Regions from separate parts of the Priestia sp. FW507-14D1A genome, predicted to be linked through region 1. Evidence: riboswitches for the same ligand, from Rfam matches in the RefSeq annotation. Region 1 holds a riboswitch; each other region holds the start of a gene.
What was found. Region 1 has a riboswitch for cobalamin ahead of AC3WJG_RS14865 ((2Fe-2S) ferredoxin domain-containing protein). Riboswitches for the same ligand answer to the same signal wherever they lie in the genome.
Positions count from the first base shown of each region.

Region 2: another riboswitch for cobalamin. It lies ahead of metE (5-methyltetrahydropteroyltriglutamate--homocysteine S-methyltransferase); the one in region 1 lies ahead of AC3WJG_RS14865 ((2Fe-2S) ferredoxin domain-containing protein).
Region 3: another riboswitch for cobalamin. It lies ahead of AC3WJG_RS19525 (ABC transporter substrate-binding protein); the one in region 1 lies ahead of AC3WJG_RS14865 ((2Fe-2S) ferredoxin domain-containing protein).

Region 1 covers NZ_JBYSWQ010000003.1:247,043-256,789, forward strand. Annotated here, with positions in the region: gene AC3WJG_RS14845 (precorrin-8X methylmutase) at 1-14, opposite strand, end outside; gene cobK (precorrin-6A reductase) at 20-787, opposite strand; gene AC3WJG_RS14855 (sirohydrochlorin chelatase) at 784-1,695, opposite strand; gene cobJ (precorrin-3B C(17)-methyltransferase) at 1,714-3,336, opposite strand; gene AC3WJG_RS14865 ((2Fe-2S) ferredoxin domain-containing protein) at 3,350-3,730, opposite strand; cobalamin riboswitch at 3,833-4,012, opposite strand; cobalamin riboswitch at 4,131-4,309, opposite strand; gene AC3WJG_RS14870 (hypothetical protein) at 4,457-4,615, opposite strand; gene AC3WJG_RS14875 (M42 family metallopeptidase) at 4,968-6,005, opposite strand; gene AC3WJG_RS14880 (cation:dicarboxylate symporter family transporter) at 6,113-7,384, opposite strand; gene brnQ (branched-chain amino acid transport system II carrier protein) at 7,771-9,126, shown strand; gene AC3WJG_RS14890 (UCP033725 family protein) at 9,166-9,543, opposite strand; gene AC3WJG_RS14895 (hypothetical protein) at 9,558-9,747, opposite strand, start outside.
Region 2 covers NZ_JBYSWQ010000001.1:327,509-337,255, forward strand. Annotated here, with positions in the region: gene AC3WJG_RS01980 (DUF5391 family protein) at 1-36, shown strand, start outside; gene AC3WJG_RS01985 (hypothetical protein) at 74-247, opposite strand; gene AC3WJG_RS01990 (transglutaminase-like domain-containing protein) at 376-987, opposite strand; gene AC3WJG_RS01995 (LysE family translocator) at 1,126-1,758, shown strand; gene AC3WJG_RS02000 (hypothetical protein) at 1,925-2,065, shown strand; gene AC3WJG_RS02005 (DUF5301 domain-containing protein) at 2,148-2,561, opposite strand; gene AC3WJG_RS02010 (hypothetical protein) at 2,593-2,757, opposite strand; gene AC3WJG_RS02015 (helix-turn-helix transcriptional regulator) at 2,915-3,115, opposite strand; gene AC3WJG_RS02020 (hypothetical protein) at 3,212-3,433, opposite strand; gene AC3WJG_RS02025 (GNAT family N-acetyltransferase) at 3,610-4,110, opposite strand; gene AC3WJG_RS02030 (acetate uptake transporter) at 4,255-4,872, opposite strand; gene metE (5-methyltetrahydropteroyltriglutamate--homocysteine S-methyltransferase) at 5,015-7,309, opposite strand; cobalamin riboswitch at 7,459-7,647, opposite strand; SAM riboswitch class I at 7,727-7,837, opposite strand; gene AC3WJG_RS02040 (hypothetical protein) at 7,918-8,169, opposite strand; gene AC3WJG_RS02045 (metallophosphoesterase family protein) at 8,699-9,574, opposite strand.
Region 3 covers NZ_JBYSWQ010000006.1:3,769-13,515, forward strand. Annotated here, with positions in the region: gene AC3WJG_RS19490 (bifunctional adenosylcobinamide kinase/adenosylcobinamide-phosphate guanylyltransferase) at 1-39, opposite strand, end outside; gene AC3WJG_RS19495 (histidine phosphatase family protein) at 1-605, opposite strand, end outside; gene cobS (adenosylcobinamide-GDP ribazoletransferase) at 563-1,336, opposite strand; gene AC3WJG_RS19505 (bifunctional adenosylcobinamide kinase/adenosylcobinamide-phosphate guanylyltransferase) at 1,333-1,893, opposite strand; gene cobD (threonine-phosphate decarboxylase CobD) at 1,890-2,969, opposite strand; gene cbiB (adenosylcobinamide-phosphate synthase CbiB) at 2,944-3,930, opposite strand; gene AC3WJG_RS19520 (adenosylcobinamide amidohydrolase) at 3,935-4,651, opposite strand; gene AC3WJG_RS19525 (ABC transporter substrate-binding protein) at 4,632-5,591, opposite strand; cobalamin riboswitch at 5,850-5,982, opposite strand; gene AC3WJG_RS19530 (thioredoxin family protein) at 6,073-6,387, opposite strand; gene AC3WJG_RS19535 (YpjP family protein) at 6,576-7,178, opposite strand; gene AC3WJG_RS19540 (class I SAM-dependent methyltransferase) at 7,562-8,338, opposite strand; gene AC3WJG_RS19545 (BrxA/BrxB family bacilliredoxin) at 8,473-8,910, opposite strand; gene AC3WJG_RS19550 (polysaccharide deacetylase family protein) at 9,152-9,747, shown strand, end outside.

The sequences.
Region 1 (9,747 bases):
GTACGAAAATCCATCTCAATCAACTCCTATTTTGGTTTACTAAAGCATGAACCACTTCTTCAAAAGTGGAATACACGGTTCCATACTCAATTTTCGGTCGCCCAATCATAATAATATCTAAGCCTAACTCTTTAGCTGCTTCCACTTTTTCATCCACAGATCCAACTTTTCCGCTTTCTTTTGTGACCATGACCGTCACTCCGTATTGCTTATACAGCGCTCGATCAAACTCTTTTGTAAACGGCCCTTGAATAGCAATAATATTTTTTTGCGGGAATCCCAATTGCTGGCACTTTTCCATATTATCCAGCCTTGGAAGCATACGAGCAACAAGCCGTACATCTGAAAGAGGAAGCAGCTTTTCTGTAAAAACCTGCAGCGTTTTGCTGCCTGTTGTGAGCATAATAACTCCTTTTTTCACAGCTGCTACTTCTGCTGCTTCTTCATACGTAGAAACCATTGTCATATTATCATAGGTAAAAGCCTGCGAAGCCCGCTCATAGCGTATGTAAGGAATCGCTGTTTCAGCAGCTGCGCCGATAGCATTTTTAGACGCTTCTTCCGCAAAGGGATGACTTGCATCCACAATAGCTTTTACACGATGTTCGTTTACAAAATCCATCATATCTTCTTTTGTGAGACGTCCAATTTTCACTTTCACTTCTGCACGCTGTAATTCGATAGCTGCGTTTTCGGTTACAACCGTTGCCGTAACCTCATGACCTGCTTTTTTCACTTGCACGGCTAATGCACGTGCATCGCTAGTTCCGGCTAACAATAAAATCATTTTAGCCCGCCGACCTTATCTTCATGGTGGTCGTGGTCATGATGGTGATCGTGGTGATGGTGTCCGTGATCATGGTCATGATCGTGATGATGATGGTGATCAATATGCTCCATAATGCCGAGGCGATATTGACACGTATCGCAGTTCATTTTCACTTCCCCTTCTAATCCTTCTTCAGCACGTTCTTTTAAAATTGTCTGCAGTTTTGGGTGAAAACCGAAATAGCCGGCGAGCTTAAACTCAATGTTTTCATGCTGCATTTTATACTGCGTCACCATTTCTTCCAAACGCTTAATTAGTACTCCTGTAAATAAGAAATACGGGAGAATAACCACTTTTTTAGCGCCTAGTTTTAAACATCGCTCTACCCCTTCATCAATCAGCGGAGCAGTTACGCCCATAAAAGAAGTTTCAACGATTTTATAGTTTGTTTTTTCCCAAAGAAGGCGCGTAATTTTATATAAATCACTGTTTGCATCAGGATCACTTCCTCCTCGCCCTAAGACGATAACAGCCGTGTCTTCAGCTGGAGTTTCTAAATTCTCTCCTGATTCTTGTAATCTCGTTTTTAAAATTTCAAGGACTTCTTCATGAACGCCAATGGGACGTCCGTATACGAAGTTTACGTGTGGATATTTTTCCTTAGCTTCATCTATAGCCGCCGGAATATGTATTTTAGAGTGGCCCGCAGGCAAGAGCATAATTGGAATTACAACTACATCTTGTGCTCCTTTTGCCACACATGTATCAATGCCTTGACTTACATTTGGGCGTTCAAATTCTAGAAAACACGTTTCTACTAAAATAGATGCGTCCCAATCATGCTTCATAGTCGAAATAAATTCGCGAATTTGATCGTTCCCTTCAGGATCTCTGCTTCCATGACCGACAAATAAAACTGATTTCATATAATGCCCTCCCATTTTTTAATCTCCACACGGAGCTGGTTCTACTTTTATTTTTGGTGTTATATCTTGATAGTCGAATCCATAAACGTTCTTCACACGCTTAAAGAATTTATGAAACCGCTCATTAGGATGACCTTTTTCTTTATATTCATGGACAATGTTCTCCACTATTTCAACAATGTCGTCAGGCGCTATACCTTCCGCCACAATTTGACCTGAATGCGCATTGCGTCCAACCGTTTTAGCTCCTAAAAATAAATCAAACGCACCTTTTCTATAGACAATGCCGATATCTTCTTGAACAGCGCCATAGCAAGCCATACCGCATCCATTAATACCAAGCTTCAGCTCTTTTGGCATGTCCATTCCCCCGAGGCGTTTTTGTAATTCTTCCGTATGTGGAATAGCATCGCTTTTTTCTCCGTCACAAAAATCACACGCTTTAATTGTGAACACATCTCCGACCGGAGATAGTAAAAAGGAAGCTGCTTGGAGCTTTTTAATAATCACATCTGGCTGAGCCGTTGGGATTTGCAGTTTGATTTGATGGTCAGGTGTATACTCCATCGTACCTTTTTCACCAACAACTTCTGCTAGTGTTGTCATTTGAACAGGCGTGAATTTCTTATTGGCAAGTCCTGGACTAATCGCCACTTCGAAAATAGACTGTACTGGCTGACGTACGACCGCAGAAGTAGGTTCACCTAAAATTGCTTGAAGCGCTTCTTCTGCAAGAGCTCGTGAAGTTGCTGTTTCTTCTGTTTTGGTCTGAACTGCTTCAATAGTCGAAGCTGTTTGCTTTACAGTCTCTTCTTGATCGAGAGCCCATGGTTCTGCTTCTTTTCGAAGTCGCTGATGCGGTCTTAGCGGCTGCTCCGTTTGGTTGAGGGTATATTTTCGCTGATATCCGCGCGGTGTAATCATTAAATCGTCGTAAAAGAACGTAGATGAATTTCCGACAACAACGGTAGTCAGCATGCCAATTTCATGATTTAACATGTCTTTTAAGTTGGTCATTACGACTTCTTCACGGTCACGATAAGCGCTTTTCACAAGACCAACAGGCGTATCAGGGGAACGATACTTTAATAGAATTCTTTGCGCTTCAACAATTTGTCTTGTTCGTCTTCCGCTCTTTGGGTTGTAAAAAGCCACTACAAAATCTGCTTGTGCAGCTGCTTCAATTCTTTTTTCGATTAGCTCCCAAGGCGTAAGGTGGTCACTTAAACTAATTGTACAAGCATCGTGCATCACGGGCGCTCCAAGGAGAGATGCGCATGAATTGATAGCCGAAATGCCAGGAATTACTTCCAGCTCTACGCCCGTTTCTTTTTTCCAGCCTTTTTCAATCAACACTTCATACACAAGGCCTGCCATTCCGTATACTCCCGCATCTCCGCTCGAAATGACAGCTACGGTTTTTCCTGCTTCAGCTTGCTTTACAGCTTCCTGTGCACGGCTTACTTCTTCGGTCATTCCCGTACTAATAATTTGCTGATTCGTTAACAGTCCTTGAATTAATTCCACATAGGTTTTGTAACCGATGATCATATCACTTTCTTGAATGGCTTCTCTTGCTCGCTGTGTAATATGTTCAAAGCTTCCCGGCCCAAATCCAATAACTAAAAGTTTACCTTTCATGCTAGCTCCTCCTTTATGCGTTACTTTTTACTTTGTCAATTCCTTCTATGGAGTCACTGTTTTCCGGAGAAACGAAACCATTTTGATCATATTCATAAATAAGCGATTCCTTTATACTGCAGCCTCCTGCTAAATGTTCTTCGACAATCCGATGAGCCACGGTTTCAGTGACCTGCTTGTACCAATCTCCTGAAGGATAGACGATAGCTACAGGAGCATCTTTGCATCGTCCGTTACAACGTGTACGCGTTGTATGAACCGTTTCATCCAAATCCAGTTCTGTCACTTTATTTCGAATAGCTTGCGTGGCTTCTTCTCCACCTTTTCTCATACAGCTGCTTCCATTACAAATCAATACGTGATGTTTTGTTCCATTTAAGTTCCACGTCGTCACACTCATTCGCTCCTTTACTAAAAAAAGCGCCTCTATCAATGATAGAGGCGCAGAAAAATTCAAACTAAGTTTTTGCACTTCCACCTATATCCCGTAGGGTAAGCTTCGCATTAGAAAAAGGCTGGTTTCCTGACTTCGATTCATCACTTGATTGCGCCTTCCCGAATACAGTGGCATATGCAATCAGCTCATCTTCACAGTGGCGGGTACCGCGCTGGCTTCACACCAGACTTCCCATTTAACGCAATGTGGACATTGCGCACCTTTTTTGCACGATATGTAGTTTTGCGATACGAGAAAAACCCGCTTCGCTAATATGCGAGCGGGTAAAACGTCAGAATAAGAGTGTACACGAATGCCACTTTAAGCCAACGTTTCCCTTCCCGCTCCCCGGAGAAATAGAAACTTCACAATAAAGACAGGTCTCCTGACTTGTGTATCATTCTACTTGAGAACCTTCCCGTGATTTTTCCACAGTGGTTATACTCGTTCGTCCACACTTACAGTTGCGGGGGCAGTACTGGTCTTTCACCAGTTTCCCTATTAAGCCTTCTTGGCATCTTTACTGTTGCTGTTTGATATATATGAACCTTTTAAACTATCAGAATAATAGAAGTAACTACCATATCATAGCGTACATTTTTTTTTATTTCAACTCTATTCTTTTTATAGGATATAAAGAGCCATAAAAAAACAAGAGCAAAAAATCAGCTCTTGTTTTTCTACTTATATAGCTACCAATGTTAAATGAGGATCATTATAATACACGACTTCTGAAAGAACTTTACAGCCATTTGTTTTGGCAAAAGCTTCTCTCGCCTGCTTTTCAGTTTCAAATTCAAACATTTTCATTTCTTTTCCAGCATATACCGTCAGTACCCACATGAAAAGATTCGCCTCCGATTATTGTAGTGATCGCTATATCCACATTATGACGAAACCATTTCCTTTTGAAAACCCATTCTACAAAACTTGTCACAAGAAACTTTTAAAAATTTAAAAACATTTTAACTTCTGTAAATGAACAAAATGTACAAAAGGTTTAAGCAGTATTGTACCTTTTTAAAAAGGTGCTTTTTTAACCAACTGTTGATTCACCAGTAAAAAAATATATAGTATTTATAAAAAAAAAGAAGCCAGACAGCCGGCTTCTTTTTTAAGAAAGGAAAGAACAGACATCACAATCCCGTTCTGTTCTTTCCTTTGCATAAAAATACACTAATTAAATATCCCTTTCTTAAAGCAGAATCATGTTCGACTGAACATAGTAATAGAGAAGCTTATACGTATGATTCAATGAATCTTGATGCGTTCTCTCAAACGCATGAGAAGAATCAATTCCTGGACCAATCAAGCCGTGTACGATATCGTGTCCGGCACGAATAGCAGCAGAAGCATCTGATCCGTAAAACGGATAAATATCTAATTTGTACTGAATATCATGCTGCTTAGCTAGCTCCACTAAATGCTTTCTCAAACCGTAATGATATGGGCCGCTTGAATCTTTTACACAAATAGACACGGTGTATTCATCAGTAGATTGTCCATCTCCCATAGCACCCATATCAACCGCTAAGTATTCTACTGTTTGAGGCGTAATGTTCGAATTTCCTCCGTATCCAATTTCTTCATTATTTGAAATGAGAAAATGCGTAGTGTATGGCAGTTCGATCTGTTCTTCTTGAATTATTTTCATGAGCTGAAGCAATAAAGCTACGCTTGCTTTATCATCGAGATGACGAGATTTAATAAAACCGCTTTTTGTTATTTCTACACGAGGATCAAACGAAACAAAGTCGCCGACTTCAATTCCAAGACTGCGAACATCTTCTGCGCTATGTACTTTTTCATCCAATCGAATTTCTATATTTTCTTGATTCCGCTCAGCTTTCCCTGCATCTTTATACACATGAACAGATGTTTGATGCATAAGGATGGTTCCTTTAAATACTTCTCCTGATGAAGTTTCAATTTCACAATATTCTCCTTCAATAGAATTGTAGCGAAACCCTCCAATCAGGTCGATTTTCAGACGTCCACTCGGTTTGATTTCTTTTACCATAGCACCTAATGTATCGACATGAGCCGTCAGCATGCGGTGGTGATCTGTATCTTTACCGGGAATAGTAGCGACTAAGCCCCCTTTTCGATTGCGATACGTTTGAATATTTAGCTCTTTTACATAGTCTTCGACAAATGAAATTACCTTTTCTGTATTTCCAGAAGGACTGGGAATCGAAACAAGCTTTTTAATTAACTGAACAGTTTCCGTCATTATGACACTTCCTTTGTCTCTCATTTCTTTTATTTTACCATATGTTTCAAAAAAGATAACAGGCAACTCCAAACAAAAAAGCCGGGCATCTGCCCGGCTTTTTTGTTTTAAGCTATGTTTGATTTCTTTAATTCATTTGTGTAATTTAATGATTTTTGCTTATCAAACTCGCCTTCAGACTTGGACATTACAATAGCAGCTAAAGCATTTCCTACTACGTTAACTGTGGTACGCATCATATCAAGAATGCGGTCAATTCCTGCAATAAATGCCATGCCTTCAAGAGGGAAGCCCATAGATTCAAGTGTAGCAAGTACAACTACAAACGATGCCCCTGGTACACCAGCCATTCCTTTTGAGGTTAACATTAGCACAAGAAGGAGCTGAATTTGATCCATAATGGAAAGGTCGATGCCGTACATTTGAGCAATAAACAGCGATGCCAGCGCCTGATAAATGGTTGAACCATCTAAGTTAAACGTGTAGCCCGTTGGAATAACAAACGATGTAACCGATTTAGAACAGCCGAAGTCTTCCATCTTTTTGATAAGAGACGGTAAAACGGCTTCTGAACTTGCCGTTGTAAAAGCAAGAAGCAGCTCGTCTTTTAACACTTTTATCAGCGTAAACATGCTTGTTCCAGCCATTTTAGCAATAATTCCAAGAACCACAAGCACAAAGAAAATCATGGTGAAGTAAACGGCGAACACTAATTTTCCTAATGGAATAAGTGATCCGACACCAAACTTTATAATATTAACACCAATAAGTGCAAATACACCTACTGGAGCAAACTTCATCACCAAATTAGTTACCCAAAACATTGCATCCAAGACGCCTTCAAAAAAGGCTAAAACAGGTTTTCCTCTCTCTCCAATCGAAGCTACGCCTACACCAAACAGTACGGAAAATAAAATGATTGGTAAAAGATCGCCTTCTGCTACCGATTGAAAGACGTTTGTCGGAACAATATGAAGAAGCTCTTGAGCAATCCCTGTACTTTCAGACGTTTTTGCCGTTGCCTCATATTGAGAAATATCGCTTTTTTCAATATGTCCCATATCAACCCCTGCACCAGGGTGAAATAAGTTCGCGGCAATAATCCCCACTACAATAGCAATGGTTGTAACAATTTCAAAATAAAGAATTGTTTTTCCGCCAAGCTTACCTAATTTTTTGATATCGCCTACTCCTGCGACCGCTACGATTAATGCTGAAATCACAATCGGTACGACAATCATCTTAATTAAATGAATAAATATGTCTCCAATCGGCTGTAAAATAGAAATGGCTGTATCGCTTCCGTAAAAGATAGCACCTACAGCTACGCCTAAAATCAGTCCAATTAGAATCTGAGTTGCTAGACCTAACCTTTTCACTTTCTTGCTCCTTTCGCACAGTTGACTTTCATCCATCGAGCATATGCGGTTCCGCGAACCGTGTATAAATATACATCCTTACAGCACCTTATGTAAACAGTTCTTTACTAAAAGGATGTAAGGCCGCACATGCGAATTTTTAAAACTTACAGTTCTGTTTTATCATATCAAATAATTGTTGTATATTGAGATTTTTTTGCTAAGAATTTTTCTATTTTTGCTATTTCAGCGAATAAATTAAAAAAATAAAATTTTATATTGAAATATGCATTTTAGGTTAGTATAATACGATACATGTTTATTTTTATTATTCGAATATAAAATTCTGAAAATTTTAATTATTCAACACGATAATAAAAAGCATTTATAATTTTGGAGGTTTTAACGTGTCAAACAAAGTTCCTTTTTCATTTATAGTGGTTATTGGCTTTATGCTTTTTGCCCTATTCTTCGGCGCAGGTAATTTAATCTTCCCTGCAATGTTAGGTCAGTCTGCTGGAAGCAATATTTGGTCAGCAAACGCTGGATTTTTAGTAACGGGTGTAGGTCTGCCTCTTCTAGGCGTTCTCGCATTTGGTTTTTCTGGAAAAGAGGATCTGCAGTCTTTAGCTAGTCGCGTACACCCAGCTTTCGGTATTATCTTTACTACGATTTTATACTTGGCAATCGGACCGCTTTTTGCGATGCCAAGAACGGGAAGCGTTTCATTCGAAATCGGCGTTAAGCCTTTTTTATCAGAAAATTCAGGGCACCTTCCCCTTATCATTTTCACGGTAATTTTCTTTACTATTACCTGCTTTTTTTCGCTAAATCCTGCGAAAATTGTCGATTTAGTAGGAAAAGTTTTAACACCTATTAAATTAACGTTTATTGGAATATTGGTAGTTGTAGCCGTTGTGAACCCAATTGGAAAATTTGAAGCACCAAGCGAAGCTTATACAACACACTCATTTTTTAAAGGCTTCCAAGAAGGCTACTTAACAATGGATACACTAGCATCATTTGTTTTTGGAATTATTATTATTAATGCAATTAAAGAAAAAGGAGCAAAATCTAACCGACAAATTATCACAATTTGTGCAAAAGCTACGGCTATCGCTGCCGTTATTTTAGCTCTTATTTATAGTGCATTGTCCTATATGGGTGCTTCAAGCGTATCAGAGCTTGGACGTCTTGATAACGGAGGTACGGTTTTGGCTGAAGTATCAAATTACTACTTTGGCTCTTACGGAGGAATTCTTTTAGGTCTGATGATTACCGTTGCTTGTTTAACAACAAGTGTAGGTCTTGTAACATCTTGTTCATCTTTTTTCCATAAGCTGTTTCCAAGTGTTTCTTATAAGTTGATTGCTGTTATTTTATCAGCATTCAGCGCCGTTGTAGCGAACTTTGGTTTAACGGAATTAATCGCTATTTCGGTTCCCGTCTTAACAGCTATTTATCCGTTAGCTATTGTGTTAATTGCTTTAACATTCTTACATCCTTTATTTAAAGGACGTTCTGAAGTTTACCAAATGAGCCTTCTGTTCACGTTTATCGTTAGTTTATTTGATGGCTTAAATGCTGCTGGATTCAAAATTGCGGCAGTAAACGATCTGTTTACATCGATTCTACCTATGTATGGAGTAGGTCTCGGCTGGGTAGTTCCTGCTATTGTAGGAGGATTAATCGGTCTTGGCATTACCTTCCTTCGTACAAATGATAATACGAACAGAAACACTTCAAGAAAATTGATTAAATAAAAAGAGGATGCACTCGCATCCTCTTTTTATTATGGCGTATTATGAATAAGGAGTTTTTTTCTCCATTAACTTCACTTCTTCTCTTAACACATGTTTTTCGTATAGATATTTATCCGTACGTTGAAAATGATATTTATCAGCTTTTTCTTTTTCAGATGTGGTCAAAAGCACTCGATGATTAGAAGCATCTGACACACCAAACGTTTCATTTTGATAAGTAGCATACGGAGCTATAAAAAACACTTCTTCAACAGCATCACGAGGAACTTCTTTTGTGAAAGTCGTATCATTGTATGGAATGAATCCATTTGCTACATCGCCTTTATCATAGCTAATTAGCTTTACACCCCCGTTTTCCGTTTCATAACATTCGTAATCTCGTTCATTATATGCTGCATACAAACCTTTTCGAATCACAAAAAACCAGTCCTTTACATTGGGTTAGCAACCGCTGGTACAAATCGTTTTTCTTCTGCCACATAGGTAGCCACAAGTACTTCTTCCCCATTTACCACTTGGTATAGTTCCGCTCCGTTTGCTGGTGGATAATAGTTATCGAATTTGAACTCTGGAACGGTTTCCCCGTTTCGAGATCCTGTAAACCCATTAAGCGTACATGGA
Region 2 (9,747 bases), on a different contig from region 1:
AAAAGACCGTCGGCCACCGTGCAGGAAAGCGTTTAAAATGATGAAGAGGTTGAGGCATCTAAGTCCATTTTGCCTAAATACGAACAAATTGGAGAGATGAGCTGAACCGCTTGTTGCACCGCTTTTGATTCCGTGCAAGACTTCTCTTTCCGCGGGCGGCAGGTGAGCCTCCTCGTAGCTTCCGCTTCTGCGGGGTCTCACCTGTTCCGCTTTCCCCGCAGGAGTCTTCGTCTTGCCCTCCAATCATCAGATAGAAGCAGCCATATACATAAAACCTTCCAATAAAAAATTCCAACGAGTTGGATTCTCTACCAAGAATCTCAATTCATCGTTCTAATTTTGCTTCAACTAACATACTTTTGTCGCAACCTCTTTTTATAGCTCGGTAGGCAAGTAGTGTAAATACATATCTAAGCAGTCTTCGTACTGCGACAACACGTCCATTGTTTTTTTATGAGGTTTTGTATAAATAACTGGGTAGTCAATTTCACCCCGTATAGAATTCGCTGGAAAAGCCAGTTTTTCTTTTTTTAGCGAAAAGTCGGCCTGCACTCCTTCTTTATTTCCTCTCGCATCTAATCGAATCCATCTCTCTTCACATTTAATGTAAACTGCATTTAAGGCATGAATACAGTAGCCTGTGTCTATCGTATCTCCAAGTATCAGCCTTTGATAACAAAAGCCTGCAGGAATCCCTTCTGCACGCAGCAAAGCGGCTAATAGATTACACTTGCTGTAACAAATTCCTTCCTTTTCTTTTAAAGCCTCTGAAGCGGTTTTCGTGATGATTTTGCTTTGAATATCCCAGGAATGAGATACTTCATCTCTCACAAACTCATAGGCTTTTTTTATGTACGCTAGGGAAGAATGAGGCAAGCTGCTTTTGAGTTCACGTACCTTTTGTTGAATCAAAGGATGTGTAAAGTTCACTTCTGGAAGTTCTTGCGTGTAGTCTTCTTTTTCCAACGATTCACAAATCAATTTCATTTACTTTTTCCTCCTCTTATATTCACCATATGTTTTTTTATACATAATATTGAATTTTATTACATATTTTTATATAATGAAAGACCACTTAAACGGAAAACGATAGTAGATACAAGATTGAAAGAGGTTTTGTTTTTGGTGACGTTATTTTTGACAAATGTACTGCTCGGTCTTTCGATTGCCCTTCCCGTTGGTACGGTGACGATTGAAATGACAAAACAAGGTTTAAAAAACGGGTTTCTTCACGGATGGGTTGTTGGACTCGGAGGAATAACGGTTGATTTATTACTAATTGTGCTTCTTTACTCTGGACTGGCTTCTGTTTTATCGGCTCCTTTTATACAGCTTATCATGTGGCTTATAGGAGCGCTTTTTTTACTTTATATTGGCTATGACAGTATTAAACATGCCGACCATGATATAACGGCTCCTGGAGAACACGTAAAAAAGTCGTTTTCCTCTTCTTATGTGAACGGGATCTTTGTTGCGATTTCTCCTAGCAATCTCATTTTTTGGCTCAGCGTGTTTGGAACGGTGCTGACCAATTCGCTTCAATCCTCTCACTCGTTTCATTTCCTAGTGATTGCTGCCGGAATATTAACAGGGATTTTAATTCATGACCTAGGCTTAATGACGATTGTCTCTGGAACTAGAAAAGTGCTGAATCAGCTTTATATCAAATGGGTTTCTATTGCAGCTGGATGTATCTTAATTGGCTTTTCATGCTATTTCCTCTACCGATTTATTGAGAATCTGCGCCTGTATTTTTAATGTTTCTACATATTTTATGACGTGCTATATCCCCTCTTTATCTAGTATAGAGAGGGAATTTTTATCATCTATCAGGGACTATTAGACAAAAAGTTCACAAATTCGTCACATTTCTATTGATTTTTTTCTCTTTTTATACGAAAATATAAAAAAGGGAGGAAATATCATGAAAATCAAAAAAGCACTTCGCATCTTTATTGGATCAAACGTTCTTGTATTATTAACATTTGGCCTTCTTCCAGCACTATTAGTTAACCCTGATATTGACCTAATTCAATCATTTATTAATTATATAGGCAAGGATTAATTCCGTTTTAAATAGTCGTAATTTTCAATCTATTATTTTCATAAAAAAAGACAGCGCTGGCTGTCTTTTTTAGTAGGTTTGTTTATTTAGTTGAAAACAGCTTTTTCACATCTACTTTTTGATCTTTAACAATCGTATATGTCGCCTGTTTTTTATCTTCAAAGCTAAACGCTTTTATGTAATCATTATCGTAAATCGTTAAACCGTACGCATCTTTTCCGTTTTCAACGATTTTTACCCAGTAAGCTTGGTCAAACTTTGGGTCGAGCTCCTTGCTTTTTTTTACTTCTATCTGTGACAAAGAGTGTACGATCTCTTTCGTATTCTTTTTATCATCTACTACACGCTTTCCTTCGTCCGTATCTATTTCAATACGCGTAACGTTTGCTTCATCTACTTTTATGACGTCTTTTAACTGATAGGCTTTCCCGGTATATGTAAAATAAAATACGACAATAAATAAAAGTGCAGCTATAATAATCGTTCTTTTTTTCAAAAGGAACCTCCTTTTCTATATCACGCTGCATTCACGTGATACACCTTTTTATTCCTCCTGTCCCGCAGCCTTTTAGTAGAATGCTGCTTCCTACAAGTAAACTATACGTTAATCCCGGAACAGGAAGTACTAACGTTACCATCAACAGTAACATGCCGATACTTGTAAGAGCTACTCCGGCAGCTCGATTTTTCATTCCTTTCACCACCGTTGCTCTGTAAATCTCTTTTTTATAAAATGATAGAAGTAATATTGATCTACTGTTTACTTAGGTGCTTTTAGCTTACAGCCATGTTAAAACTTCTACTAGTAAGATCACTACTTCACATTACCTTCTCTTTTTAACTAACTCATCATGATTTATGAAATAAAAACAGCTCATCTACTGTTGCTCCAAGCTCTGTAGCAAGTTGAAAAGCTAGCGTTAAGCTTGGATCATACTTATTGTTTTCAATTGCATTAATCGTTTGTCTCGATACGCCGCATACTTTTGCCAGTTCGTCTTGAGACATCCGTTTGCTTTTACGCAGTTCTTTAATTCGATTTTCCACCATTCATCACTCATCTCTAAAATGTAAAAAACTTTTTACATCCATATCTTATATTATTTTTCTTGTTACTGTCAAATATGTTTGACAAGTCAATGTCTCTTACCTACCTAAAAAAGAGATTGAAACATAACGAGAGTGAGCCAGTCTAAAGACGAAAAAATGAGAGAAATGATTGAGTATAAATCGCTTGTTACACCGCTGTTGATTTCCGTGCAAGGTCTCGCTTTCAGCGGGCGCTGAGCCTCCTCGTCGCTTTCGCTCCTGCGGGGTCTCACCTGTGCCGCTTTTCCCGCAGGAGTCTTCGCCTTGCCCTTCAATCAACCGCTAGAAGCAACGAAATAGATTAAACACCTGTGCACCCTCTCAATAAAAAAAGCCGTACTTATTCATGTCAATACCACCTTTACTTTTACATATTTATAATAACTACACAGAAATTAATATAAAAAAGCACAAACTCCTTAAAGGAAGCTTGTGCTTTTCTATTTCGTTGTTTGTTAAAGCTTCTTACTCATATTAAACCACTGCACGCCTGCATGCTGAGATTCGGCAACGCCTTGATTGATATATCCGTTTTTTTCGTAAAACGGAATCAATTCTTCTTTACATGTTAAAGTAATCGTTAAACGCTGTTTGTTCCGCGCTTGTTTTTCAAACTCTCTTAGCAGCATACTGGCAATTCCTTTGTGATGATGCTTGGGATTTACAACAATCCCTAAAATGCTTTGATGACCGCCTGTCTCAGGGTTCGAAATCGTTTTTTCAAACAAATCATCCGTAATAAACGGAGCTGAAATGACGGGACCGTTCACATATCCGATTATTTCTTCATTTTCTTGGGCGATGATAAACGTATCAGGAATGGTGTTGATCCGCGTGATAAATGCATCTTTTGAGGCAGCTTCTTCAGGTGTAAAGCCTTTGTTTTCTAACGTAATTAATTGGTTTAAATCTTTTTCATCCACTTGTCTTATAATCATTGAAACGTTTCCTTTCATTATGTATTTCTCTTTTTTCTCTAAAAGCTTCTATTACATATAACTATCTCTTTCTACTATATATAAAAATGCCCAAACAAAAAAGGATTGACCTCTGCATCACACAGAATTCAACCCTACTTCGCTTTTTAATTAACGTCTTGATTATTTGATAAATGCACCAAACGGCTTGCCCACCGGAAGCACAACTCGACCGTAGTGAGTATTTAATACAGCCGCTGCAGATCCATAGAAAGAAAACAGAGCAATTAATAGCTCTGACACTGCTGCTAGTAAGTGCGTGTATTCATATGCCACACCAAATGTACTTAGCGATAATCCAATGAATAAGAAATCAATTAACACAAAAATAATAAATAATACTTTATGAGTGCCCATTGCTCCAACTGTCATAAAAACGCTGAAAATCAAGTAGCCGACAAAAGCAAATGCGAGCTGCTTCGGATCCGCTTCTTTTGCGAGCGCTTCCCCAAATGCTCCAAGCTGAATAAGCCATGTCATAGCTACACCTAGCCAAAATAATCCGAAGGCACCAAAAGCAGTTGCGCCGAAGGTATTATTATGTTTGAAATCTTGCATAGACGCGATTAACTGTCCTATTCCGCCTAAAAAAATCGCCCATGGCAATACCAATGAAACACCATCGGTTACCCCAAGCTTTTGAAACGATGCAACAAGTGTTACCATGGCAAGTCCGAATAGACCTAGCGCTGATGGATCCGCTGTTACAATTTTAACGTGCTGCGTGCTGTTGTTACTCATGTTGTACCTCCCTGATTTTAAAAACACCTTTAAAAAGATACAAAAATGTACGGGAAGTGTCAATGGATATTTTTGGCCTTTTAAAATCCCATAAGACCAAGCAGTGTAGCGGTTACACTGCTTGTCCTTTACTTTCTTATTATTAAACGTTTTGTAATAAATTTTTTCTGGTTTGTTTTGCAGACTCAACCATCACTTTTAAAGCTTCAACCGTCTCGCTGATTCCTCTTGTTTTAAGGCCGCAGTCGGGATTAATCCAAAATAATGCAGGATCAAGCACCTTTAGAGCACGGTCAATGTTTCGCTGAAGCTCTTCAAGCTTCGGTACACGCGGGCTGTGGATATCATATACGCCAAGTCCAATTCCTTGATTATACGTATGTTTTTCAAACGCATAAATTAATTCGCCGTGGCTTTTAGATGTTTCAATAGAAATCACGTCGGCATCCAGCGCTTTAATCGCATCAATAATTTCTTCGAATTCCGAATAGCACATATGCGTGTGAATTTGCGTCTCGTTTTGCACCGATACCGTCGCTAGCTTGAACGCATACACCGCAGCGTTCAAGTAACTGTTCCAGTTTTCTCGTTTTAACGGCAATCCTTCACGCAGCGCCGGTTCATCTACTTGAATCATTGAAATGCCCTGACTTTCAAGTGCTTCTACTTCTTTTCTAAGAGCAAGCGCAATTTGATTTGCCACGTCGTAGCGCGGGATATCATCACGCACAAACGACCAGTTTAAAATCGTAATCGGACCCGTCAGCATTCCTTTAACTGGCTTATTGGTTAAAGACTGTGCGTAGACCGTTTCTTTGATCGTCATCGCCTGCTCGTACGATACATCTCCGTAAATAAGCGGCGGCTTCACGCAGCGAGAACCGTAAGATTGCACCCAGCCAAACTTTGTAAACTGAAAGCCTCCTAATTTCTCACCGAAGTATTCGACCATGTCCGTACGCTCAAACTCTCCGTGCACAAGGACATCTAAGCCGATGTTTTCTTGAATTTCAATCCATTTTTTTATTTCCTCGTTAATGTACGCTTCATATGCTTCATCGCTTAACTCGCCTTTACGCCATTTTAGACGCTCTTTTCGCACTTCTTTTGTTTGCGGAAAGCTTCCAATCGTTGTCGTTGGAAGAAGCGGCAGTTGAAAAGCTTCTTGCTGAACGCGCTGACGTACGTCAAACGGCGCTTGTCGCTCTGCTTTATAACTGTGCAGCTGCTTCAGCTCTTTTTGCACGTCTTGATGATTTCGAAAAGATGATCCATTTAATGCTTGAATTGCCTGTTTGTTTACGCTTATTTCTTCTTCTATTGCTTCTTTTCCTTGCTGCACTGCTTTTGCTAAAAGCGTGATTTCCTTTAGCTTTTCATCTGCAAAAGAGAGCGCATTTTTCAATACTGGATCAATCGTCTCTTCATTTTTCACCGTGACAGGAACATGTAATAAACTTGATGAAGGCTGCAGAATCAAACGGTCTTTTGATACGGCTTCTTCAATTTCACTGATTGTTAAAAGCTGTTCGTCCAAATTTTCACGCCAAATGTTTCGTCCGTCAATCACTCCTGCTGCCAGCACTTTATCACTCGGAAAACCATATTTATTAAGAGCCGTGAGATTTTCGCCTCGGTCATGCACAAAGTCTAAACCGATTCCTTCAACAGGAAGAGACACAACTTCTTTGTAGTGATCAACGCTGTCAAAATACGTTTGCAAAATGTTTTTTACATTCGGTGCCGCTTCCTTCAAAGTTTGATAGACTTCTGTGTAAAGTGCCAGGTCTTCTTTTGATAGCGTTGTAGATAAAATCGGCTCATCTATCTGTACCCACTCTACTCCTTCTGCCTGAAGCTCAGCTAAAATAGTCGCATACAGAGGAACAAATTGTTCAACTATTTCTTTAAACTCATTTTTTTTATATCCTTTTGACAGCTTTACAAATGTTACTGGACCTAAAATCACGGGCTTGCCTTCAATATTCAGCTTCTGTTTTGCTTCTTTGTAAAACTGAAGCGGGCGATTTTCTACAAGAGACGGCGTACATTCCTCAAGCTCTGGTACGATGTAGTGATAATTTGTGTTAAACCATTTTGTCATCGTAGAGGCTACCGCACCTTTTGTTCCTCGCGCGATGTCAAAATACGTTTCAAGCGATACCGGTCCTCCGTCATAATCAAAGCGCTTTGGCACTAGACCAAACATAGCGGCTGTATCTAACACGTGATCGTATAAGCTAAAATCGCCGACTGGAATCAATTCAATTCCTGAGTCACGCTGTTTTTTTAAATGCCCTAGACGAAGAGACTCAATTTCCTGCAAAAAGATATCTTTCTCTAGTTTTCCTGCCCAAAACTGTTCAAGCGCTTTTTTCCATTCTCGTTTTTCACCAATTCTTGGATAACCTAAGTTTGAACTTTTTACACTGCTCATTTTTTCCACTCCCTGTATATTTTTTATCGGTAAACTAAAAAATCTCTCTTTTCGAAATGAAAAGAGAGATGATACGCATACTTAACTAAAGTTGAGATAGCCTGTTTTTCTCAACACGTATTCCTCACTCCTCTCTATATCCCGTAGAGCTTAAGTGCATACAACAGGCAGGTCTCCTGACTTAGGTTCATCGCTTCCTATCCCTTCCCATTTCAACATGAAACAGTGGTTAATAAGTTGCTCCCCATTACAGTGGCGGGACCGCGCCGGCTTTTCACCGGTCTTCCCTTTTAAGCTGCGTACATTCGTTACACAGCACCTGATGCATTTTTATAAAATTGTTCATTCAAAACATATTCACATAAAATAAAAAGCCTCTCTATCACGAATAGAGAGGCATAGTATCTATGAAATCCTCTCTTATTTTTCAAAGCTGTACGCTTTGCAGGATGTAGCACCTTTTCAACAAGAATGTTAAATGGTTGCCGGGCTTCACAGGGCCAGTCCCTCCGCCTCTCTCAATAAGAGTTTTAATTGTTTATAATATTTTGAATGTAGAGTCATCTTAACACCTTAGATTTATGTTGTCAAAAAATTTTTTTAAAAAATCAGTTTTTAGGAGGTGCTGACGCTAATTTTTGCCTTAACAATTTGTAATCATCTTTTCGATGTGTTTCAATTAAATCTTTTGCTCCCTGGTGATATCCTGACGAATAGATATACTCTACCGCTGTTTCGATAAGCTTTCTTTTTTCTTCGGCACACTCCCGGTCCATTAAGGGGAACAGTCTACCTAAAAGGTCATTTAAATCTTCCTTGATAAAACGATCAAGTCCTTCTTGCATCTTTTCGTTTGCCATGATTGCTCCTCCATTTGCTGTGTATGTTCTAAGCCTCTATAAGCAGGCATTTCACTGTAAATTTTAAGATAAAGTTAAGTCATTAAGCAGTATATCAAGTGAATGTTTTTCTTTAATTACATATGTAATACAAATATATGACAAATATAGAGAATATATCATCATTCATTATCTATTATAACGTTTGACTTAGCCTTCTGCTACAAGGTTTCGTTAAGAGTTATGCACATTTTTCCAAAAGAGGTTGAGACATAACGAAATGAATTCAATCTAAAGGCAAATGGGATACATGAGCTGAATCCCTTGTGACACCGCAGTTGATTTCCGTACGAGATTTCGATTTTTGCGGGAGTCTTCGTCTTGTCCTCCAATCACCTGCTAGAAAGACCTATACACATGAAACCTACGTTTACCCTAACCAAAAAACGAACCACTAATCACACATCTTGATCGATGATTCGTTTCACTTCGTCTAAAACCCTTTTGTTCCAGCCTCTTTTTTTGAACCTAGCTTTCTACTTTCTTGTTTTTACAAACAATTTCTTCGAGGTCGTCCAAAATCCTTCCAAAGAAGAGGTCCTAAAATGTCGTACCTGCTTACAAAAAACTCCGTAAAATTATAATTGTTTAAAATTAAAGGCGGCTCAAAATCAAGGGGAGCACCGGCGCCTCCTGACAATACAAAATCAGTGCCTCTTCCAAGCGTAAACGACCCGTTTCTGTTTTTTCTAATAAACTGCTCGTCATACGCATGCACGTGGCTGACTAACACTTTTTTCACGCGGTGTTCTTGAATTAAATCAAAAAATTCTTGACTTTGAGTAGTCGTTACAGGAAACCCTTCAAGGTTTGTCCACCGGCCAATATTTGGCTGGGCATGCATAGCTAAAACGGTATTACGAGGAGCATCCTCCAGCTGCTGCTCTAAATAATTCAGCTCTCTATCTGTAAATCCATATATTTTATTCTTGGGACTGATAATATTATTTAGTGCGATGCATCGGAAGTTGAAGACAGGAATATCGATGACCCAGTGTACTTTTCCGATAGTAGCTCTGAAGTTTTCTAGGTTGCTTTCCTCAAGGTTTAATTCATCATGATTCCCTACGCATACAAACATAGGAATGTTTGGTGCGATTTTTTCAACAACTTTAACAAAATGCTCCAAATACTCTTTTTTCCCTGTATAGACGGTGTCTCCCCCATGAATAATAAACAGCGGGTTCAATTCTACCGCCTTTTTTAACACAAGCTCAAATTCACCGCTCATCGTGTAACAATTATCGTTTGGTCCGTCACCTCTGCTGTCGCCCATAAAAACAAAGTTAAATGGATCTCTCGGGTTTAATTGTTTAATTCTTTGCTTTAATAACTTTTCAGAACGTTCATGAAGCGTCAAATTCATCAACTAGTTAATCCCCCTATTAATAAATAAATTTAGTTAAAAGTAAACAAGCTTACTTATTTATATGAGAAATTGTTGATGAAGGTCACTACCTTCTTGTAAGCAGAACGCACATTTAAATTAGTTTCCATAGCCTATCTATCCTTTTATTTTGTAAAGCACTGATAGGACCA
Region 3 (9,747 bases), on a different contig from region 1:
TCTTTTGCCGGTAAATGCACCGCCGAATACGAAATGCATGCTCTTCTCTCCTTTGCCTGTTTGTATGTACACGCTACTGAAAAACCTTCTCCGTAAGAAAAAGAAACATCCCAAAGCGACGCTGTCTGTTTAAAATGAGATGCAAGTAAACGCAGTGGTCCGCCGTGTGAAACAATAGCAATGTGATGCAATTGCTGACTGGCCGCCAAATCGACCGCTTCTTCCCACGCTACCCAAACTCGTTTTGAAAAGCCTGGGAAGCTTTCACCATTCGGAGGCGTACGTTCTGTCCAGTGATCAATCCAATCTCTATACGCCCGTATGTTTTTTAAATCTTCATACGTCTTCTCTTCCCAATCTCCAAAATGCAGCTCACGCCAATTTTTACTTTTAACCACCTGAGATTTAGGAAAAACAACTGAACTTGTTTCTAGCGCTCTTTTTAAGTCACTGGAAATAACGAGCTGAGGTTCTAGAAAAAGCTCTTTTAATTCATTTTTCCCTTCTGTACTTAAAGGCGGATCACTCCACCCTATATATTTTTTCTGTTGATTTTCAAGCGTCATGCCGTGACGAATACATGTGATAACCAAAGAATTATCCATAAAAACGTTTCTCCTCCTTCAATGGTTGCCCCTATAACATCTCCTGTTACGCCACCAAACTGCGAACGATAAAACCGTATCCACAGCCATAAAAACCCGGCAAAGAAAAGAATAATGAATTTATTGTCCATAAAAACAGCGAAAATAGCAACTAAGAATAGGCTCATGATGATAAATCCATAAATAGACCGTTTGGTGACTCCTTTTTGAAAATAAGCAGCCAGACCCGTATCTTTAGCGGGCTTATCTCTCATCAACAAAAAGGCTGCTCCAATTCTTGGAAGTGTAAAGACTACTAAACATGCCCAAATTGATAAAGAAGAAAGAGACGCTAATTCATAGATCGCACTAAAACGCAGCAGAAGCAGAACCATAAGAGAAAGAATAGCAAAAGACCCAACGTGCGGATCACTTAAAATCTGCAGTTTTTTTTCCTTTGACTGATGAGAAAAATACGCATCGCTTACGTCCATCCAGCCGTCTAAATGAAGACCGCCCGTTAAGATAAGCGGTAAAAGCAAAACTAAAATACTACCAACGATCGTAGTGATAGGTGAAGACTGAAGCAGCTGTAAAAAGCTATAAAACATCAAGCCTAGTAACATACCAATCCACGGCAGCACAAAAAGTGAGCGTGCCGTTCTTTTTTCAGTCCATTGAACGGTTTTAGCCAGTGGTAAGATCGTAAAAAACTGGAGAGAAATTCGTAGTATGGCTATCCATTCTTTCATATATCTACACATTCCTTTCCTTTTTTAAAACGATAGATTCCCGCTTCTACACAAATAGCCACATCTGCTTTTTCTACAATATACTGATGTAATTTCCCTAACATCTTCATATAACTATATGTGGGCTCTTCTAATACACCCGCTTCAAACAGTTCATTAGATACTAGCACAACCGTCTGAGACTGCGCAAACAGCTTATCGAGCGTTTCTGTCATATGACGAAAAACCGCTTGTTTCCCTTCTTTTGTTTGCCACCTTTTTTCTGTTAAAAAAAGCTCATTGGCAAGCCAGTTCGTGACACAATCCAAAAGTATAGCATCATCACTTTGAAGATTCGGCAGAATTTTTTGTAAATCTACAGACTGTTCGATCGTTACCCAAGGCGTGTTCGCTGCTTGGCGTTCTGTTTGATGAAGCTGGATGCGTTTTTGCATTTCCTTATCTGTTTGCCTGCTTGTGGCAATATAAACAGCGCGCTTTGTACAAAAAGTTTGAACCATATTCTCCGCTGCACGTGATTTTCCGCTTCGAACGCCTCCGCTAATAAAGATGATCATATTTCATCAAGTCCTTGTTTGATTACGTTAAGTAAATAGTCATTTTCTTCTTTCGTTTTCACAGCCAAACGGATATAGCGGCCATTTAAAAATGGGAAGTTTTCAGTATGACGAGCTACCACGCCATGGCTTGCTAAATAGACAAGCCATTCGCGCGTTTTAATAGAAGACGGAACACTGCAAAGATAATAGTTTGTCTGAGAAGGAGAAACCAAAAGCCCCCATTCTTTTAGTTGACTCAAGATCCGTTCCCGTTCTTGTTTAATATAATGTACGGTTTCTTTTACAAAATCTTTTTCATCCACACATATCATGCCTACTTGCTGCGACAATCCATTCACACTCCAAGGAGGCTGCTTTTTAGACATCTTGCTGATGATTTTTTGATTTGCCAAAATATAGCCAAGACGAAGCCCGGCAATATTAAACATCTTTGTCATGGAACGCACAACGATGATATGTTCATAATCCAGAATAAGAGAATCAAATGAAGGCTGATATTCGACAAAATCAATAAATGCCTCATCAATCATTAAGTATGTACCATGATGAGCAGCAGCTTTTACTACTTTCATCCATTCCTCATGACTATACATAACGCCCGTTGGATTATTTGGATGGCAAATCCACAGTATTTTTATATCCGGAAGAATGCTCATAATCAACTCTATATCCCAGCTCCAGCCATTTTCTTCAGCTAAAGGAATGTATGTCACTTCACATCCATAAGCTTTACTTGCCTGTTCATATTCAACGAAAGTCGGCTGTACAATCCCTGCTTTCTCTCCTGAAAATAACGAAGCAATAAGGAAAAACGCTTCAGCGGCACCATTTGTAGGCAGCACTTGAGCAGCTGAAACATGATGATGAGCTGCAAGTTTATTTTTCAGCTTCGTTACTTGAGGATCAGGATAACTAAACGCTGCATCCTTGAATTCGTTCCACTTTTCGTGAAGCACAAGGGGAGCCCCTAAAGGATTTGTGTTCACGCTAAAGTCTTTTATATGCGACAAATTCTCGGCCCCTATTGCTTTTAAAAAGACAGTAGGATTAGCTCCATGTGTAGGTAATAGCACTAATAACTCCTCCTAACAAAAAATATAATAACCACGTAGCATAGACCGTCCTTTTCATAATGAAAACAGCTTGTTCAATATGACCGGCTTGCAGGGGAATGAGTGGTTCACCCATTTTTGCACGATTAGATTCTATGCCTTTATATGTATTAAGTCCGCCGAGTTGAATACCTAACAGAGCCGCCACTGCGCTTTCCCCGTATCCGCTATTTGGACTTGGATGCTTCTTAGCATCACGCTTAATCAAACTCGTTACATGCCCAAGAGAATACTGGCTTTTTGCTACATTAACAGCCGTCATCACCACTGCAGTTAACCGACTTGGAATATAGTTTAATACGTCATCGGTTTTTGCACTAAAGTAGCCGAACAGAAAGTAGCGGTCATTTTTGTACCCAACCATCGAATCACATGTGTTAATAGCCCGGTAAAAAAATGCTAGGGCTCCTCCTCCTATAAATGCATAAAAAAGCGGAGCTGTAATACCATCACTTGTATTTTCAGCCACGGTCTCTACCGTCGCTCTGGCAATTTCTCCTTCTGACAAACGATCTGTATCTCGTCCCACAATCATGCTTACTTCATATCTAGCTTTCTCCATATCTCCTAGCTGAAGCGGCTTTTGTACCTTATAGGCAGCTTCGCTTAAAGAACGAGTGGATATAGTAGTCGCAATCATTACGCCCTCTACTATAACACCTGCTATAAAATGAACTCCGTACAAAGCATGGAGGAACAAAAAGGGAACAACTCCTGCGAGCACAGCCATACTTATCACAAGAAGCAATCCTTTGAATCGTTTTCCTGCACCTGTATTTAATCTGGAATCCATCCAATAAATCCATTTGCCGAACCAGCGAACGGGATGCGGCCAATTTTCGGGGTCACCTATAATTCGGTCAATTAGTAAAGCAATCGTCATGGCCGTCATGTGTGCAATTATCGCTTGTGTAATACTCATTTCTTCACCTCTTTCCCTTAAGTCCCTGCTCTAAGCTTATTTTCACCAGCTTGGCTACCGCTTGCCCTAAAGCGGTCATAGAGCCTGCATATTCATATAATGCTCCTTGCTGAGACGCTGCAACTGAGATGCTGTCCGTAGATGTTCCCGTAGCAATCGTCTTTGTAGCCGAATCTATGACACCCAGCTGTGACAGCGTTTTTGTTTTAGCTTCTGTGGCCGCGATAAAAAGCTGTAAAAACGCTGCATCCGTAAGCGTACCTTCCACGAAAAAAAACATATTAATTGTACCGGGAGAGGAATAGAACGGGACAGCTTCATCAGCTGTAATATCTACTGCGTTTCCTACTCCAGCCGTTATCACGGAAGCTACTCTTACTCCGTAGCCTTCATAACAGTAAACCGCTCTTTCTTTTAACCAAACGGCTGTCATCAACCCTACGATTTGCTCATGGCGCACATTTTCTTTCATCAAATATTGCTCATACTCCAAAGAAGGAGTATCTGAATAATAGTCTTTGTGAACAAATCGATTGTAAAAGGTGTCCGTTTCCGTAATGCCTGTTCCTAAAACCCCTGAGCTGTATGTTTTATAAGAAGTCTCGGTTTTCATGATTAAAAGCTCAGGCCGTTCTTCAATTTTAAGATGTGAAAAGGGACCAATCCCCTTTTCAATTCGAACTGGAATATGGTCCCTCTTCTTATTTATTGTACACCTCAGGGTATACTGCTTTTGCTAAGTCCTCTAAGCCATCTACAATACGAGGTCCTAAGCGATTGATTTTGTTTTGATCAACCTTCTCGATGTTACCCTCTTTTACAGCAGTCATGCTGCTCCAAGCGGGACGCTTCATAATCTCATTTTTGTCTGCATCATACGTTGCGATAATAACGTCAGGGTTTAACTTAACAACTTGCTCTTCAGAAAACTTAACCCAACCCTTTTCACTAGCTGCTACGTTATCCGCACCGATCATAGTAAGCATTTCGTTCATGAACGTACCTTTTCCTGTTGTATAAATCTCAGGAGCTCCTGATACCTCTATCCATACTTTTTTACGATCTTCTTTTGAAATCGTTTTTGCTTTTTTCTCAATTGAAGCTACTTTTTCTTTCATGTCTTTAATTGTTTGATTAGCTTCTTTTGTTTTACCTGTTAATTTACCGATTTGCGTAATAGAATCATAAACCGTATCAAACGTTGTTGAATCTTTTACAACAAATACCGGAATACCCGCACTTTCAATTTGTTTAAATACTTCATCCGAAACGCCCATACTTGAAGCGTGTGCCAGCACTAAATCAGGATTTAAAGCAATAACTTTTTCCGCATTAACGTTCATATCTCCTACCTGCGCTTTTTTCTTTACGCTTTTAGGATAATCATCGTTGCTTGTAACACCGACTAATTCTTTTTCAAGGCCAAGGGCATATACAATCTCCGTATTACTTGGCATTAAGGAAACAATTTTCTTAGGCTGTTTTTTCAACGTGATTTCTTTATCACGCGCGTCTTTTACCTTCACTGGAAATGCAGCTTGTGACGTTTGTTCCGTATCTTGCTTCGTTTTTTTATCACTGTTGCTTTGGTTGCCTGCACCGCATGCAGCAAGTACGATGACTAACAGTGCAATAATGGAATACGAAAGCCATTTTTTCATCTAAATACTCCCCCTATATATTGTTCATTGTGAATACGAAACCTCCACGTTAAAGAAAAAGCAAATGATCATGCAAAAAGCAGCGCTATCCCGTTTTTCCGCTTTGACTATGTATACTGCTCGCAGGCAGCTTCAAAATAAAAAAGCTTTACTTTCAATTGAAAGCAAAGCAGGTAACGTCAAGATAAGCAGGAAAAGAATCCGTTCACTATACTTGATATGTATGTTCATTACCCTGCTTCACCCTTCCTCGAAGGTTTCACAGCTAACAATAAGGCAGGTCTCCTGACTTACGCACAGAGCGCTTACAGTGGCGGGACCGCGCTGGTTTTTCACCAGACTTCCCTTTTCACTCAATCTTTAAATTGAGACCTTATTGCTTTACGATTATTCACTTGTCCTAGTATACCCCACTCATGGAAAAATGGAAATAGCCATTCTCACAAAAAAAGCTGCGAGAATGCTCTCGCAGCTTAAGGAATTAAAGAGTTGCTAAAAATTCACGGACCGCTTCAGGCGTTTTAGCATTTGCACTGTGCAAGTGTGCAATTTTTTCACCGTTTTTATATACAAGAAGAGAAGGAATACCCATTACATTGTTTTCAGCAGAAAGTTCTTCAAACTCATCCTTATCAATTTTAAACCATGCTTTATCTGTATTTTCGTCAACGATTTCATCAATGAACATATCCAAACGTTTGCAATCAGGACACCACGTTGTCGTAAAAATTCCAACGCTTAGTGTTTCGTTCTTAATTTGTTCGCGAAATTGTTTTTCTTCCGTAAATTGTTTCATTATGTTACCTCCAACATCTATTCGTTCCTTCTCCCTATTCTATGGTAAGAAGTCTGACTTCATTATAAACGATTTTTTTATCATTGTGCTAATGTTTCAGCTTATTTAGACCATAACGGTTTTAGACGTAAAAAAATGCTAGCTTAAAAAAGCTAACATTTCGAAATCGCAGAATGTTGTGTCTATTATCAGCTAAACCATTTAGGCGGCATGTTTCGGTTCCAATAAATTTTCCCTAAATCATAATGCTTCTGAAAATTATCTGCAGCCGCATGATAGTGAAAATTAAACCAGTATCCATCTTTTGGAGGATTTTCACGCCGTACATGAAATCGTATTAAGTCCTGACCGGTTTCCCGGTCATATACATGGAAAATCTTTTCACCGTAGCCAGCAGCAGGGTGCTCGCTTATCTCGAGATTCTGAATCGACTGTTCACGTTCAGTGCCAATGTCGGTCAGCACTTCTTCAATTTTAGGTAACACTGCTAGACGAAATTCATCTTCAATGACAGGTCCAATTTTTGTTCCAAATTTTTCCACTGACTGTTTTTCAGCTGATTCCATTGCATACGTAACAAATGATGAAACGTCTTCATATTTTGGTTCTTCATATGGCAAATGAATATCTTCTATAACAGCTGTGACAGGAGTTGTTTCTCTTACATACCCTGCTTTATGTTGCTTGTCCGCTTTTGCATCATCAACGTATAAATATTCTGGTGGAGTGACAAGCCCAAATGTAAATACTGTAATAAATACAATTAGCATTCTTTTTATCCATCTAGGCATTCGTATCTTTCCTTTCTCATCTTTTCCCATATGGTCTTTTCATATCGTAAAATTCATTGTTATAACTCACTAGGTATTGTAACATACTTATTAATTTTTTACCTATATTTGCTTATTCATTTATGCTGCCTACGGGCATTCGAAGACTTTTTAGTTAGCACCTTCCTTCTTCTATTTGAGGTTGTCACACCGAGCGGAAACCTATACAAGATATTCCTTTTTTGCTGGATGCTTAAACACAAAAGTATTTTTATGTTCAAAAATATATCATACTTTTATGAACTTTAGATGAAATTCATAAAAAAAACTTCCAAAACTTTTTAATTCCTAAAAGGTTTTGGAAGTTTTTTCAATGATCAGGATTCATTTTACTTTTTTGTTTATTATTGTATATCAATTGTCCCGTAATGAAATTTTGATGTTTTTCGTTTTTGTACGGTAAATCCATGTTCTTCAAAACGACTGCTTTTCCAATGATCTTTTAGCACGATCTTTTGTTTGGCTACTCTTTTTGCTTCTTGTATAGCCATTGGCGTCAGCGTAGTATACAGTGCTATTGCTTTAATACCGTTAATTCCATTCGATTCATCAATTTGCTCTTGAAACATAGGATCAAAGTAGACAACATCAAAAGAATTATCTTCACAACACGCCAAAAACGATTCAAAATTTTGATGAACCACGTTTATACGCTTCATTGCATCGTTCAACTCTTGTACGTCACTTTCCCAATTTAAAAGTCCTTGTTTGACTAAATAAGCTACATAGCGGTTGCCTTCTAGTCCGACAACTTTCCCGCTTTTCCCTACCGCTGCGCTCGCCATCATACTATCCGATGCAAGACCAAGTGTACAGTCAAGCACGCTCATTCCTTTTTCTAAACCAGCAGCTTCAATAAACGGATCACGTTCTCCTCGCAGCCATCTCTTTACTCTAAACATAGCGGAATTTGGATGAAAAAAAATAGGTTCCTCTTCATTTTGGACATGCAATTCTACTCTATTCTTACCGACAACCAGCACGTCTGCAGCTTGAAGATTTTGAAGATCTGCAACGGATTTCTTCTCTCTTACTACAAAAGGTATACTTAAATCAGCGGCTACTTGTTTGGCTTTTACAGTCATCTGTTCATTTGTTCGACCAGCAGTCGTAACAATCACTTTCATAACTCCCCCTACACTGTTTGGCTATTTACATAAAGAAAAAGGATGCCGATAGACATCCTTTTTCTTATAAAGTATATGCGATTTTTCTCTAAAAATCTATATACTAGATGTGACAAAAGCAGGACATTTTATGAACAGTGCTGCTTAAAGCCATTTAAAATATTTTCAAAAATAACTTCTAACGGCTGACCTTCAATTTCATGTCGAGGAATAAAATGAACGACTTCTTTTCCTTTTAAAAGCGCCATAGACGGTGATGAAGGCTCAATGTCCCCAAAATATTCACGCATTTTAGCTGTTGCTTCCTTATCTTGGCCAGCAAAAACAGTTACCACTTGATCTGGTTTTTGCTCAGACTGTAAGTACGCTTGCGTTGCTGCAGGACGTGCTAAACCAGCAGCGCATCCACAAACTGAATTAACAACAACAAAAGTTGTTCCTTCTACGTTTTCCATAAAATCAACTACGGCTTCCTCTGTTGTTAATTCTTCATAACCAGCTTGAGTTAATTCTTGACGCATTGGTTTAACTAACTGACGCATATATTCTTCATATGCCATTGACATATTAACATTCCTCCTAACAATCATTCACGCTAAAAGCATACTATAAAAACCAGGAAAAATCTAGCTACTCACTCTTCAAATCCTTATCGTTGTCCCGTTCTCCTTTTCCATTTGACAAAAAAAGATTAAAACCGGGTCATATCATCTAATTTTTTTCCATAAAAATGTCGATTTTTACTATTAATATTCCATTTTTTGTACTATAGTAGTAAATAGTAGTTTAGTAGAAAGGATTTTCAAATTGAACCAGCGATTTAAACCGAACAAACGATTTAAGCCAAACAAACGATTTTATGCATTTTTGTCTTTAGTGTTAGTGATCGTCGCTTCTTTGTTTTTTATTACAGAAGCCAAAGGAAGTGAATCCGCTGCATCTCAGCAAGTATTAGCATCTACTGCGTTGCCGCTGAAAGAAGCTGCATCTTCAGCACAGCCTGAGAAGCTGCTTAATACACTTCATCATAATATGTATGTAGGAAATACGGTAAACGATCAAAATCAAGCTCTTACACAGCCTGTTTACCTTACGTTTGACGATGGTCCAACACCTGATACTCTTCATATTTTAGATGCTTTGCGTCAATATAACGTAAAAGCAACTTTCTTTATGTTAAAGCATCAAATTGACGTTCACCCTGAAATTGCTAAAAAAGTAGCACAGGAAGGACATGCCATCGGCTGTCACGGCGTCTCTCATGATATTCATGTCATGTATAGTGAAGACGGCGCCGCGTTAAAAGAAATGCAGGAGTGTCAAGCGACCGTTAAAAAAGTAACCGGTGTCGACAGTAAGTTAATCCGCGTTCCTTACGGCAGCGTTCCTTATTTAAAAGAGCC